2 regions of the Peribacillus suis genome follow, and region 2 is predicted to be linked to the other one. Evidence: riboswitches for the same ligand, from Rfam matches in the RefSeq annotation. Region 2 holds a riboswitch; the other holds the start of a gene.
The links. A riboswitch is a leader RNA that binds a small molecule or an ion and turns the genes downstream of it on or off. The one in region 2 is predicted to bind cobalamin.
Positions count from the first base shown of each region.

Region 1 (7,604 bases), 170 kb from region 2:
GTTATTGAATGATGTCCTCATTAAAATTCCGATGGCCGCCCTTGTTGCGGTCATGATCATGGTTTCCATCGGGACGTTTGATTGGTCCTCCTTGAAGAGGCTCCGTATCACGCCTAAAACCGAGGCGATAGTCATGATCGTAACGGTTATCGTTGTTCTTTATACGCATGATTTATCCAAAGGCGTATTCGCCGGGGTACTCTTGAGTATGATTTTCTTCTCGGCTAAAATTTCAAAAGTGTCTGTCGAGAAAACAGCGGACAACCAGGATCGGCAAATCACTTATCGAATAAAAGGCCAGGTGTTTTTTGCATCGGTCCAAGACTTCATTTCGAAGTTTGATACGAAGGAAAAAGCAGATTCCATCATCATTGATTTTTCCAATTCGAAAATATGGGATGCCTCGGCTGTAGGCGCCGTCGAGAAAGTCATCTTAAAATACAGAGTACAGGGGAAAACGGTTCAAGTGCTCGGACTTGATCAGGAAAGTTCTCAGCTGCTAAAGAACCTCGCCTCATATGAAAAGTAAAAGGATGCATGGCTTCCCTGCATAAATTCTTGCTGAACCGCCAAACTAGAGTGAATGATACTCTGGATTGGAGGGAAAATCATGTCATCCGAACAGGATTATACTGCTGCAGATTTATCACCTGACCTTCTCAATGAGTTAAAACTCTTTGAAGGCAAAATACGTGAGGAATCAAACAAAGAGCTTATCGTGATTGCGTATGAAAAAGAGAAAGAAGCGTTGAATTGAAAAAAGGACTCGAAGACACTTTCAAAGTGGCATCGGGTCCTTTTTTTATTACTTAGCGAAGATATCTGTTAAAACTGGTACAATTTGTTTTTTACGTGATACGACGCCTTCCAATACAGCAATGTTCTTATTCAATGTTACGTTATACGCTTTCTCCACTGCATCCGCTGATGCTCCTAGAGCCAAGGCAACGGAATCATTCGTTAAGATATCCGTTACGACGAATAAGAATAAATCCAATTCTTTCGCGGCAATAACTGCATGAATCGCTGCTTCAATTTCTGATTGCTTTGCAAGCACTTCATTCGGGTCAACAGCATTCACTTGAGCAATCTCAACTTTTGCCGTTCCCATTGAAAATTCTTTTGCATCAAGTGTGATGAGCTGATCGATGGTTTTGTCACTCAAGTCAGCACCCGCTTTTAGCATCTCCAAGCCATATGTTTCAGCATTCACGCCGGCAATTTCCGCTAATTCCATAGCAGCTGCGACGTCTTGCTCTGTGCAAGTAGGCGATTTGAATAATAAAGAGTCGGAAATGATGGCTGAAAGCATAAGTCCTGCAATGGCTTTAGGCACTTCAATTCCGTTTTCTTTATAAATCTTATTTAAAATAGTAGCCGTGCAGCCAACTGGTTCTGCCCGGTAATATAAAGGATCACTTGTTTCGAAATTAGCGATACGATGATGGTCGATGACTTCCAATACGCGTACCTGGTCGATGTCTTCGGCACTTTGCTGGCGTTCGTTGTGATCGACTAAAATCACGCCATCCGCTTCCCCAGCCACTTTTTCAACAAGGCGGGGTGCTTCGAATTTAAATTGGTCCAACGCATATTGTGTTTCGCCATTCACTTCACCAAGACGAACAGGTTCAGCTTGGATGCCCAGCTGTTTTTTTAGGTCAGCATAAGCGATTGCTGAACAGATAGTGTCGGTATCCGGATTCTTATGTCCAAAAACTAATATTTTTTCCACGATTTTTTCTCCTTTTTCCTAAATGATTTGGCAGGGATTTTTCTTTTCATAATCAGAATCCCTAGTTTTGCTATGCAATTTATTTTAACACAAAAACCCTGACATTCCGCGATGGAATTTTGTATTCCTCCCTATATTCTTTCATCATCCTCTTCCTTTATCCGACCTTGTCAATAGATATGAATCAGTTTTTCACAAATATATATGTTGAATTATCAGCATGGATGGCTTACGATAATATAAGCATACATACTAGATATTGACTTTTATAACAACATAAATAACTATATATAGAATTATTAACCAAGGTGCCAGAGATGGCTGAAAAGGGAATCCGGTGTGAACCCGGAACTGTCCCCGCAACTGTAAATGTGACGAAATGAGAAAACCACTGTATAGCTCTCTATACGGGAAGGACTCAAAGTAGGATGATCATGAGTCAGGAGACCTGCCTGGTTTTTTCAAGTTTCTTATTCTTCGGGGATTGAGATGATGAAACGATAGTGTAATGGCTATTTTTTCATGGCTCTTTTATCCTATCGTTTGATCCGCTCAATTTATTGGGCGGTTTTTTTTTATTCGCGTACATTTAAGAGGAGGAACATTTATGACTCAAACATATAACCCTACCATAAAAGATGACACAGAAACAAATTCAATCCAGCTGGACATGTTATCCAAGGATTTCGAAGGCCGTCTTGATATGGAAAAGTTCAAAAAGCGTTTTACTAAATGGCTCGATCGAAATGGTGATGCTTCAGAAGAACAAACATCGAAAAAGTTGATCCAGCTTGCACTTGAAAGTGTCGATATCGATGCCCCGGACTGGACATTCGTCGCCGCAAGGGAACTATTGAATACCATGTATCGTGATGCCCAAAAGAACCGGGGCTATGAAGGCCGGAACTATGGACCTTTCTATGAATTGATTCAAGAACTCTCTCAGCAGCATGAAGGCCAACGTTACCCTGTTTATAAAGCAGAGCTTCTCGACTCCTACACAAAAACGGAAATCGAAGAATTGGGTTCGGTCATCGATCCGGAAAAAGATAAACTATTTTCATATATCGGAATCTATCTTTTGAATGATCGCTACTTGGCCCGTCCAAAAAAAGACAAGGTCTATGAACTTCCCCAGGAGCGCTTCATGATCATTGCCATGGAAATCATGAGACTGGAAAAAACGGAACACCGACTGCAGCTTGTTAAAGAAGCCTACTGGGCAATGTCGAACCTATATATGACGGTAGCGACCCCTACCCTCTCAAATGCCGGAAAGACACACGGGCAATTGAGCTCATGCTTCATCGATGCAATCGAGGATTCCATCGACGGAATTTATCAATCAAACTATGATGCCGCAAAAGTTTCCAAGTTCGGGGGCGGCGTTGGTCTATATGTCGGGAAAATCCGTTCGCTTGGTTCTGATATCCGCGGTTTTTCCGGTAACAGTTCAGGCACGACTCCCTGGATTCGCCTCTTTAACCAAACGGCCGTCAGCGTCGATCAATTGGGGCAACGTAAAGGCGCAATCGCCATCTATCTGGATGCGTGGCATAAGGACATCATGAGCTTCCTTGACTTGAAGACGCAAAACGGCGACGACCGCTTAAAGGCGCATGACATCTTCACGGGCGTCTGCATCCCCGATTTATTCATGGAAGCCGTGCGTGACCGGAAAGATTGGTATCTCTTCGACCCGCATACCGTGAAGCAAACCCTTGGGTTCTCCCTCGAAGATTTTTATGACGAGAAAAAAGGGGAAGGCAGTTTCAGGGACCATTACGCCCTTGCTGTAGAGGCGGCGGAGAATGGCATACTTCCAGGCTATAGTTTCGAGAAAATCAAAGCGATGGACATTATGAAAGGTATCATGATTTCACAATTAGAAGAAGGCGTACCCTATATGTTCTACCGGGACGAAGTGAACAGAAAGAACCCGAACAAGCATAAAGGGATGATCTATTGTTCTAACCTTTGTACGGAAATCGCCCAGAACTTAAGCCCTTCAACGATCACCGACGAATATGAAACGGAAGATGGCGATGTCGTCGTAGTTCGCAAAAGCGGGGATTTCGTTGTCTGTAACCTTTCTTCCATCAACCTGCCTCGCGCGGTGAACAGCGATGTATTGGAGAGACTGATCCCGATTCAGATCCGCATGCTCGATAACGTCATTGACGTGAATACCTTACCGGTCAAGCAAGCTTCCATTTCGAATAAACGCTACCGCTCCATCGGCTTAGGAACTTTCGGGTGGCATCATTTACTGGCGACGCAAAATATCTACTGGGAGTCCGATGAAGCCGTTCAGTACGCCGATACCTTATATGAGAAAATCGCTTATTTAACCATTAAAGCATCCAATGAATTGGCCAAGGAAAAAGGAACCTACCCATACTTCGAAGGGTCCGATTGGCAAACGGGGGAGTATTTCGACCTTCGTGACTATAGAGATCCAAAATGGTTGGAATTAAAAGAAGAAGTAAAGCAGTATGGTACACGAAACGGCTATTTAATGGCAATCGCCCCCAATTCATCGACTGCCAAAATCGGTCATTCCACGGATGGCATCGACCCGTTATATGAAATCGAGTTTTATGAAGAAAAGAAAAACTTCAAATTTAAAGTGACAGCGCCTGGATTGACGCCCACTACGTATGAATACTATAAAAAAACGCGCTTCCATTTGGACCAAAAGGAAAGCATCAGGCAAAATGCAGCACGTCAACGTCATATCGACCAAGCCATCAGCTTCAACCTGTATGTACAAAACACGATCAAGGCTAAAGTGTTATTGGACATCCACCTAACAGCATGGGAAAGCGGATTGAAATCGACTTATTATCTTCGTTCCACTTCATCCGAATACGACAATGCCTGTGAGAGCTGCTCCAGTTAACGAGTGGGAATGGAATTTACTTTATTGAAGGAGATTTTACAGATGACAAACCATATCAAGAAAATCAGGATGCTCGAACCAACCCATCCTACCAAGGCAACCGGCGTTTTCAAAGGAGAAGCTTCAGGCTTTCTCCTTTGGAACGACATTCAGTATGAAAAATTCTATGATACCTATACACAGCTCATCAACAATTTTTGGAAGCCATCGAGTGTGAACATGATTCAGGATAAAAAGCAGTGGGGTGAATTGGATGAGGATATCCAGGACGCTTTCCTCGACATCCTCACGATGATTGCCGGGATGGACAGCCTGCAGACACCGACTTTAGTGGAAATCCTTCGATACATCAAGGATCCGGCAGCAAAGGCGATCCTCGCCAACATGGCCCAGCAGGAATCCATTCATAATGAATCGTATTCTTACATCCTTGCTTCCTTGATTCCTGTCGGCAAGCAAAAACAGCTTTTTAACCGGATCAAAGAACACCCGGAAGTGATCAAGCGGAACCAACCGATCGTGGATGCCTACCAAACATTCGTGGACGATCCTAGCCCTCAGCACTTATTCGAGGCGCTCATCCATTCCACGAACCTTGAAGGGATCTATTTTTACCTGGCTTTCGCCTTCTACTACAATCTGGGCCGTCAAAACCTGATGACCGGTTCGGCAACGATGATTTCCTATATTCATCGCGATGAAATGGTCCATTTCGATTTCATTGGCATGCTTATACAAATTTTAATGTATGAATATCCGGAACTGAATAATGAAGACAATACGAAGTTCATCTATACGACGATTGAAAAGGCCGTCGAGCTTGAAAAGGAATGGTCCGAATATATGCTTGAGGATATCCAAACGAAAGCAGATCTCGATTTGGAAGAGTTCAACGAGTATATCGAATATATCGCCAACAAACGATTACGCATGCTTGGACTTGAAAACTTGTATCAAGAGTATAGTGAGAACCCGATGCCCTGGATCAAAACGTTCGACGATGAATCCATCGGGCTGACTAAGACCGACTTCTTCGAGCAAAAATCAAGGACCTATAGCCAAGTAAATGCAAGCAACGGGTTCGATGAGCTTTAAAACCGCCATCGTCCATCATTCGGCAGGAGGCAATACAAAGGCGCTTGCTGAAGTCCTTGCATCCCTTTTGCCCGAAGCAGAGCTATTTCGGGTTCTTGAATTTGATATACGTACAGTGCATGAGTATGATTCGTTGATTGTCGGTACTTATACTTGGGGAAATGGCGAGCTTCCTGCCAGAATGTCCGCCTTCTATTCGGAGCTAGAGCAAATGCCGATTTCACACCTGAAAACAGGAGTCTTCGGAACGGGTGAAACCAATTACAATCATTTTTGCGGAGCCGTCGACCAATTTCGTGACATGCTATTTGCCAAGAGCCAATTGGTCGCTACATTGAAAATCGAACAAATGTATCAAGAAGCGGACCTACCCAGGATAAAAAAGTTCGCCTCTCTATTTACAAACTAACAAACTCCCAAGCTTGTAAATACAAAATAAAAAGACCCCAAATTGGGGTCTTTATTAACATTCAATTATTTTTGAACGTTAGCAGCTTGTGGTCCACGAGCGCCTTGCTCGATTTCGAAAGAAACTTCTTGGCCTTCTTCAAGTGTTTTGAAACCTTCACCTTGAATAGCTGAGAAATGTACGAATACGTCGTCTTGTCCTTCAACTTCGATGAAACCGAAACCTTTTTCTGCGTTGAACCATTTTACTTTACCTTGTACCATGTTAGTTCCTCCTGTGTTTGGAAAAAATCCATTTTTATACTATTTTTGGTTCTGGATAATGTCTCAAGAGGAACCCTAAAACGGTAAATCCTTCTATCAAACAACTTATTCCGAACAAAAATAATTACCCATATTATATCATGGGTAATTAACTGAAAACAATATTAATGGGAGTAATTTTGCCGACAAATTATCCTAAAATTCTACATTTTTCTTTTTTTACTTTGACGGAATCCTTCATCCAATAGGTAGCGCTCCGCTTCGATCGGACTTTCGAAACACTCCTCTAAGTTCGGTCCTGAGTATACGTTCCAAAGCTGATCTTCTCTAACAAGCGAAAGCTCCTGCTTTTCACGGCCAATCCAAGTTCCCTCCAACCTAGCGAACTCATCGTCCGCCTCCTCTTCTTGCATAACAGGAGGTTCGGATAAATAGGATAGGGCAGTTTTGATCAATGCTTTTAATTCCTCTTCGGAATAGTCACGTATATTGATGAATCCTTTGCGGTCTGTTTCCTTCTTTTTCAAATGCCCTGCGTATACGAAGCCATTGCCATTCGGATGCAGGTGCTGTACGACAATTTTCTTCTCCTGAACACTGCCGGGAAAATGGAAATTGACGCGTCCTAGTGAAACATCTTTCCGTTCTAATTCCGGGAAAGTTTCAATGATACTTAATTTTTCTTCAAATGTTAACAAATTTCTTCCTCATTTCATTAGTTCATCTTGTTTGTCGATTATAACACAAGAAACCATCATTCTGTTTACCTACTTCTATTATAATGGATTATAAGGAGATGATTTACGCATGATGATGAATATTCCAGAATTACGCTCCATCCATGGACAACAACTGTTTTCCCTTCAAAAAAAAGCCTATGCAGTGGAAGCGGAATTGGTTGGGTTTGACGAAATACCTCCATTGGTAGAAACGTTTGACCAATTCTTACGCTGCAAAGAAGCATTTATCGGTTTTTTTGTTGACGATACGGTTGCCGGGGCCATTTCCTATAAAAGTGAAAATGGACTGATAGAGATTTGCCGATTGGTCGTACACCCAGATCATTTCCGAAAAGGCATTGCACAGGCCCTTCTTACCCACCTACAACTGACGATTCCATGGAAGAAGCTATCCGTTTCGACCGGTACCTTGAACATGCCTGCACGTAAACTGTATGAAAAAAATGGCTTTATACATAAG
Region 1 is NZ_CM182019.1:902,019-909,622, reverse strand. It holds gene AC503W_RS04465 (SulP family inorganic anion transporter) at 1-529, shown strand, start outside; gene AC503W_RS04460 (hypothetical protein) at 611-757, shown strand; gene AC503W_RS04455 (manganese-dependent inorganic pyrophosphatase) at 806-1,735, opposite strand; cobalamin riboswitch at 2,024-2,205, shown strand; gene AC503W_RS04450 (ribonucleoside-diphosphate reductase subunit alpha) at 2,343-4,637, shown strand; gene AC503W_RS04445 (ribonucleotide-diphosphate reductase subunit beta) at 4,680-5,732, shown strand; gene AC503W_RS04440 (flavodoxin domain-containing protein) at 5,704-6,141, shown strand; gene AC503W_RS04435 (cold-shock protein) at 6,207-6,404, opposite strand; gene AC503W_RS04430 (hypothetical protein) at 6,608-7,102, opposite strand; gene AC503W_RS04425 (GNAT family N-acetyltransferase) at 7,212-7,604, shown strand, end outside.
Region 1: linked by a shared signal. The riboswitch ahead of AC503W_RS04450 (ribonucleoside-diphosphate reductase subunit alpha) and the one ahead of metE (5-methyltetrahydropteroyltriglutamate--homocysteine S-methyltransferase) in region 2 are both predicted to bind cobalamin.

Region 2 (7,604 bases):
TACGAAAATATTAGGTAGGGTCGATATATGTATGCATTGCAATGAAACGCTGACCCTTGATAAAAAGCTGGAAGGCGAAGAGTTCGACGAAAAATATAATCGCAAAAGCCTGAACGACTGAATGGAATGGATTTTAGTTACAGTGCTTTTGCAACAAAAAAAGTTCCAACCAAGTGGCGGAACTTTTTTTAATGCGCTTCTTTCTTTGCACAATCCGTGCATTCCCCATAGATTTCCATCCGATGGTGACTTACGTTGAATCCGGTGACCTGTGCTGCAAAGTGTTCGACCTCATCCAATGCAGGATAATCGAAGTCGACGATTTTACCACAGCTTTCGCAGATAACATGATAATGATTCGTTGTTACGAAATCAAATCTAGCTGACGAATCGCCATAGGTAAGCTCTTTGACCAATCCCACTTCACGAAACACACGCAGGTTGTTATAAACCGTAGCCACACTCATATTCGGAAACTTGCCTTCTAACGCTTTATAAATATCATCAGCAGTAGGATGCGACATGGAGTCTATCAAATACTCAAGAATTGCATGGCGTTGAGGAGTTATTCTTACACCGGTATCTTTAAGGGAATCCAACGCTTCTTTCAACTGAACTTCAGACACCGTCATCCACCTCTTTTTCTAATTAAGTATGAATTATTACATTGTAATGTTTATAAATAGTGTACTCCCCATAAGCAAGCTTTGTCAATATATCTACACCCTTAGTTTATTCCTCATTCATTTAATTATTTCCTGTTTTTCTAGTTGGTCCTAGTATCCCTTTTTAGGGTCGATGATATTAATGAAATCCTTTCCGTCTTTTAGGTAGACTTTCATGTTTTCCTCAAAGATTGAAAAGGTCCTTGGTAAATATTCGCCGCTTTTGCTTGATAGGTGCGGGGTTACCGTGACCTGCTCCATATTCCAGAATGGGTGGCCCTTCACTAGCGGTTCAGGTTCGAATACATCCAGTATCACACGAGCGAGTTCATGCTCCTGCATGGCCTCTATGAGCACGTCTTCCTTGAACAGATCTCCTCTTCCTATATTCACGAAGACGGCTGTACGTTTCATTGCCTTAAAATGTTCTTTCTTTAACAAATCCTTCGTTTCATCCGTACTAGGCAAGACGCTTACGATATAATCCGCTTTAGGCAATGCTCTCTCAAGCTCCGTAAGGGCGTATAGATGATCGATGTGTTCGACAGCTTTCCCACTACGATTCACTCCGAGGGTCGTCATTCTAAAAGCCTTGGCAAGACGTGCCACTTCCCCTCCAATTGCCCCCGTTCCTAGGATAAGCATCGTTTTTCCATTCAACTCACCTACTTCTATCTTCCGGTCCCAGATTTCTCCCGCTTCATTCTCAATTAGTTGTTTTAATTTCTTTTCATACTGTAAAAGCATGCCGATTGTATATTCAGCCATCGGGATTTTATGGATGCCCCTAGCGTTGGTCACCATGATTCCGCGTTTCTCAATGGCGGCAAAAGGCATTAACTCCAATCCGGCACTCATGACCATGATCCATTTCACGTTCACTGCCTCTTCAATGATTTCATCGGTTAAATCTTCTCCATATGTAATAAGAACTTCGGCCTCTTGGAGCTTTTCATCCGCCCAAGTTTCTTGATAAATGAATGTCAAATCGGGAAATGCTCGTGCCATCTTCTTTTGAATGTCTTCATTCGGAATGATTGTTGAAAATACTAACATGATTATCTCTCCTTTTCTTTACATAAAAAAACACGGGCACTGAATGTCCCGCGCAACTTTCTATGAGGAGGTATTCCCTTACTAAATCATATTCAGGGGTCCTCTATTTGAGTTGGACAAACGCCTCTCCCTATTAAAAAGGGCTTTATTTTAATTGATTTGGATTCAATTCGCATAATTCCCGTGGCACGAATAAACCGTCCTTACGAACCAGTATATCATCAAAGTAGATCGCTCCGCCGCCATATTCGGGTCGCTGGATCAAGACCATGTCCCAATGAGACGATGATTGATTTCCATTATCGGCCTCTTGGTAAGCTTGACCAGTGGCAAGATGGAGGCTACCACTAATCTTCTCATCGAATAGGATATCACCCATCGGTTCCATGATATACGGATTGATTCCCAGGGCGAATTCCCCGATGTACCGGGACCCTTCATCCATATCGAGCAAACGATTCATTTGGTCCGACTGATTGGAAGAAGCTTTCATGATTTTTCCCTTTTTAAATGTAAGGGTTATCCCCTCAAATACCTCTCCTTGATAGGCGGAAGCAGTATTGAAGGAAATCGTGCCATTGACACTGTCTTTTACCGGTGCCGTGAACACTTCACCATCTGGAAGATTGTTTTTACCAGCGCAAATGACAGCGGGGATATTTTTAATGGAAAAAGCCAGGTCAGTCCCCGGCGATATGATCCGGACTTGATCCGTTTGATCCATCAAATCCTTTAGAGGCTTCATGGACTTTTCCATTTTGTGATAATCCAGTGTGCACACGTTTAACAAGAAATCTTCATACTGCTCAAGACTCATGCCGGATTTTTTTGCAGAACCAATGGTCGGATAATTCAGTAGCACCCAGCGCCGGTTATTGACGAAGAACATGGTGGACGTTTTCATGGCATCCTCCTGAAGGCGATATCTCTCATGAGGGACACTCACTCCTCGCCCTTCGTTTCCATCGCCCGATATGATGATGACTGCATCCACATCTTCGTATTTCTTATAATTCCATTTCGATAAGGTATCGAGCTGTTCCTTAACATTCCCTTTTAGCAGATGACTGGTAATTTCGTCATCTTCAAGTTCCGCATAAGGATAGGCCCCCATTCTATAGGCTTCGTCAATCAGTTCCTTCAATAGGGCCTTTGCTGCAACAGGCCCACGGATCAAGACCCGCTCTTTCGCCTGCAGCCTCAGTGAATGATGAATCAGCTGCTTGGCAAGCTTGGTAAGTCGCTCATCCTTCATTAGCCTGTACCTTATTTTTCTAGGTCGCGAAGAGTTTCCAACGCTTCTTCGACGTGGCCCTTTACTTTGACTTTACGCCATTCTTTAACGATCATTCCTTCCTTATCAATCAGGAAAGTCGAACGCTCAATGCCCATGTATTCCTTACCGAAGTTCTTTTTCAATTTCCATACGCCATATAATTCAGCGGCTTCTTGCTTTTCATCAGCAAGCAACAGGAAAGGCAACCCATGTTTTTCAATGAATTTTTCATGACGTGTTACCGGGTCCGGGCTAATGCCTATGATGACAGCATCAAGCTCTTCGAATTGTTCAATAGCATCACGGAAATCACAAGCCTCCGTCGTGCAACCGGGTGTCATGTCTTTTGGGTAAAAATATAATACAACGTGTTTACCCTTGAATCCTGATAGGGTAACTTGTTCTCCGTTGTTTGCTGGCAGTTGAAAGTCTGGTGCTTTTTCTCCAATTTTGACCGTCATTCTAAACCCTCCATTTCTTTCATCATGGTAAGCGTACCCAATAATTGAAAGAAACACAACTTTCATTTCTTGTTCTTTCTTTCCTTCTGTTCAAAATCGATGACAGCCCTGATCACAAATGCCGCAGGAAGCGTATAGCCAATGAATGCTTGGATTGTCGCGATCATCCGGCCAATGCCGATTGGGGAAATATCCCCGTATCCGACGGAGAACATCGTCATCGCACTAAAATAAAATGAAGTCTTCAGCTGCTCGGAAAAGGTCCCATCCAAGCGATTGCCCATATCAAGAATCACCGAATGATTCTGAAGCTCGTATAATAAATAAATCAGTGCAAAACCGACTAATAATGTCGCATATAAATTGCCGAGCCACAGCATATCTTCAAGAGAAAACTTCTTTGCCTCCGACTCAGAAAGAAATAAGGTCCGAATGCTCATCACCATGCAAAAGATAATCCCCACAATCAAAATATAAAAGGTCATCCCCCACGCCTCATTTCAAAAACAACCCACTTCCCTTATACATACTCTTTTGCGAGTCAATATATGCTCGTTTTAGGGGTCAGACCCTATTTCCCAGCTGCTGCACCATCTAGGGAAACATAGATACAGCATGGGATCTCGTGCCACATGGTGGGGGTCAGACCCCATTTCCCGACTTTTTCCTTGTTGACCCATTTGGTCGGGGTATGCTAAGATGGGTTAAGTTTTTATAATATTTTGTAAATTTTAGTGTCCGTGTTTATCCGGACGGAGTTTTTTATGAAATTCATATGTGGAGATAGGTTCCTAAGTTTTTAGGATTAAAAGGGAAGTCCGGTGTAATTCCGGCACGGTCCCGCCACTGTAATGGGAATGTATAGCGCTTTTGTTTGATGCCACTGATCCTTTTGGATTGGGAAGGCTTTTAGCGCTAAGTAAGAGTTCCCTGAGTCAGGAGACCTGCCTATTTCGACAACACTGTTTTAACCTACGGGAGATAGGGAAGTGTTAGGGACCTTATAATGGTAAGGGGTATTTTCGTGCCCCTTTAATTTGAGCATTTCTAACTTTCTCTTTTGACGGTTAGGGGTGCTTTTTTTGTTGTTATTTCATTAAAAGGAGATGGATGTGTTGAAAAGTAGTAATATAGGGTACCCACGAATCGGTGAGGATCGTGAATGGAAACGTACATTAGAGGCCTATTGGGCTGGAACATTAAACGAAACGGAATTCACGGCGCAATTGGAAGCGATCCGTTTAGGCAACTTGCAAAAACAAAGAGATCAAGGCATCAATATCATCCCGGTCAACGACTTTACGTTATATGACCAAATGCTCGATATGTCCGTCATGTTCGGCCTGGTGCCAGAACGCTATTCGGCTTATAAAGGCGGCATGGTCCCCCTTTCCGTTTATTATTCAATGGCCCGTGGGAACAAGGATGAAGTCGCTTCTGAAATGACGAAATGGTTCAATACAAATTATCATTATATCGTTCCAGAGCTAAAACAATCCCAGCTTACGTTGACAGAAAACAAGCCGCTTGCCGCTTACCGTGAAGCCAAGGAAAAACTAGGAATCGATACGAAGCCGGTTATAGTCGGACCTTACACATTCATTTCTTTGTCAAAAGGCTATGATAAAAAAGATCTTCCGGCCATCATCCTGAGCCTGTTGCCTTTATACACAAAAATTTTGCGAGAGCTGGAACAAGAAGGCGTGAAGTGGGTGCAGATTGATGAACCTTCCCTTGTTTCTTCCCTTTCCAAAGACGAGATGAAAACTGTTACATACCTGTATGAAAAATTGAACGAAGCTGTCCCCAACCTGAACATCATGCTGCAAACATATTTTGATGCTGTAGAGCACTACCAAGAAGTGATTGACTTGCCCGTTCAAGGAATTGGCCTTGATTTGGTCCATGACAAAGGAAAAAATCTCAGCAATCTTCAAACAGTCGGCTTTCCAAAAGATAAAATACTTGGGGCCGGTGTGATTGATGGGAAAAACATTTGGCTTTCTGACTTGACGAAAAAAATCGGGTTGGTCGAGTCCATTACGAAACACGTATCCGAAGATCGGATTTGGATTCAACCTTCCTGCTCCCTGCTACACGTTCCAGTGACGGTTCGAAACGAGACAGAACTGGCCAGCAAAGTGAAAGAAGCCCTTGCCTTTGCTGATGAGAAACTAGAAGAAATCACGCTTTTGGTCAGAGGGCACAACGAAGGTCTAGAATCAATCGAAGAAAAGGTGGCGGCAAACAAAGCTGCATGGCAGACCTTAAAGAATTCAAAGGCCAGAAACCATAAAGACGTGCAAGCCGCTGTCGAACAGGCTAAGCAGCAAACCCATGGCCGTACCCTGCCATTTAAACAGCGCTATCAAAAACAACAGGAGTATTTCAACCTACCCTTCCTTCCAACCACTACAATTGGAAGCTTTCCGCAGACCGCGGAAGTTAAACAGGCCCGCGGGAAATTCAAACGCGGTGAATGGACGGCTGATCAATATGAAGCATTCGTGAACGAGGAGATTGGTAGATGGATTGATATCCAGGAGGAAATCGGCTTGGACGTCCTTGTGCACGGGGAGTTTGAACGGACCGATATGGTCGAGTTTTTCGGCCATAAATTGGGTGGATTCGTCTTCCTTGAAAAAGGCTGGGTTCAATCTTACGGCTCCCGCTGTGTCAAACCTCCCGTTATCTATGGAGATGTCCATTTCATCGATCCGATGACGGTCAAAGAAAGTGTGTATGCACAAGCCTTGACGAAAAAAACGGTGAAGGGAATGCTGACCGGTCCTGTTACGATTCTGAACTGGTCGTTCGTCCGTGACGATATTTCACGGGAAAATATCTGCTATCAATTGGCATTGGCCTTGAAACAAGAAGTAGAGGCACTGGAATCAGCAGGGATCAAAATGATCCAAGTCGATGAACCAGCCCTGCGTGAAGGCCTTCCATTGAAAAAAAGCGACCGAGATGAGTACTTAAACTGGGCGGTCCATTCATTCCTGATTTCCACTTCGAGCGTCGAAGACACAACACAAATTCACACCCATATGTGCTATTGTGATTTCAATAGCTTCATGGATGTCATCTCTTCCCTGGACGCTGATGTGATTTCCATTGAAACGTCCCGCAGCCACGGCGAGCTCGCTTCCGCATTCGAGGAGAAAACATATGAAAAAGGAATCGGCCTTGGTGTGTATGATATTCATAGCCCTCGCGTTCCTGCAGTGGAAGAAATGGTCGATATGATCGAACGTGGCATCAAGGTACTGGATAAAGACCAATTTTGGATTAACCCGGACTGTGGCCTGAAAACAAGGGGCGTTCCAGAAACCGTCGCTTCACTGAAAAATATGGTCGAAGCCGCAACGGTTGTCCGGAATAAGCTATTGGTCCAACAGGAAAATGACTGATTTAACAACAGGCATTCCCGTTCAACAGTCACGGACGTTTTTAACGGACCTCGTTTTTCCACCTGATACGAACCATCACAATACCATCTTTGGTGGAAAAGTGATGGCGTATGTGGATAAAATCGCCTGCATTGCAGCGATGCGCCACTGCCGGAAACCGGTCGTAACCGCTTCAAGCGACTCCTTTGACTTCCTGGCCCCCATTAAGACCGGGGATGCTATCAATTTGGAAGCCTATGTCACCTGTGCCCATCGAACGTCAATGGAGGTATTCGTAAAAGTAGAACGGGAGAACCTGTTGACTGGCGAAAAGCAACTCACCGCCCGCGCTTTTTTAACGATGCTTGCGATAGACGAAGATGGAAAGCCCATACCGGTTCCACAGGTCCAACCGGAAACGGAAGAAGAAAAGCGGCAGTACGTCCAAGCACAAGCTAGATATACCGAGAGAAAAAACAAACGCATATAAGCAAAAAAATCCCTTCAACAAAATTGTTGAAGGGATTTTTTTTAGTTTCCTGCTCCGCGGTACCTTTTCACACCCTGATTCCAAATGAAGATCGAGATCATGAAAAAGACGACCCCTATAACAGGTGTGGCGAATGCATACGCGTACCACTCTTCTTTTCTAAGAAAATAGGAAGCGGGATACACACCGACAAAGGCAAACGGCAGCACCCAAGTCAGAACAAAGCGGATGACCTTGTTATAAATATCAACCGGATAGCGCCCG
Region 2 is NZ_CM182019.1:729,820-737,423, reverse strand. It holds gene AC503W_RS03550 (YgzB family protein) at 1-121, shown strand, start outside; gene perR (peroxide-responsive transcriptional repressor PerR) at 189-632, opposite strand; gene AC503W_RS03540 (D-2-hydroxyacid dehydrogenase) at 777-1,721, opposite strand; gene AC503W_RS03535 (aminopeptidase) at 1,867-2,976, opposite strand; gene bcp (thioredoxin-dependent thiol peroxidase) at 2,988-3,458, opposite strand; gene AC503W_RS03525 (potassium channel family protein) at 3,521-3,943, opposite strand; cobalamin riboswitch at 4,227-4,424, shown strand; gene metE (5-methyltetrahydropteroyltriglutamate--homocysteine S-methyltransferase) at 4,565-6,871, shown strand; gene AC503W_RS03515 (acyl-CoA thioesterase) at 6,864-7,340, shown strand; gene AC503W_RS03510 (ABC transporter permease) at 7,382-7,604, opposite strand, start outside.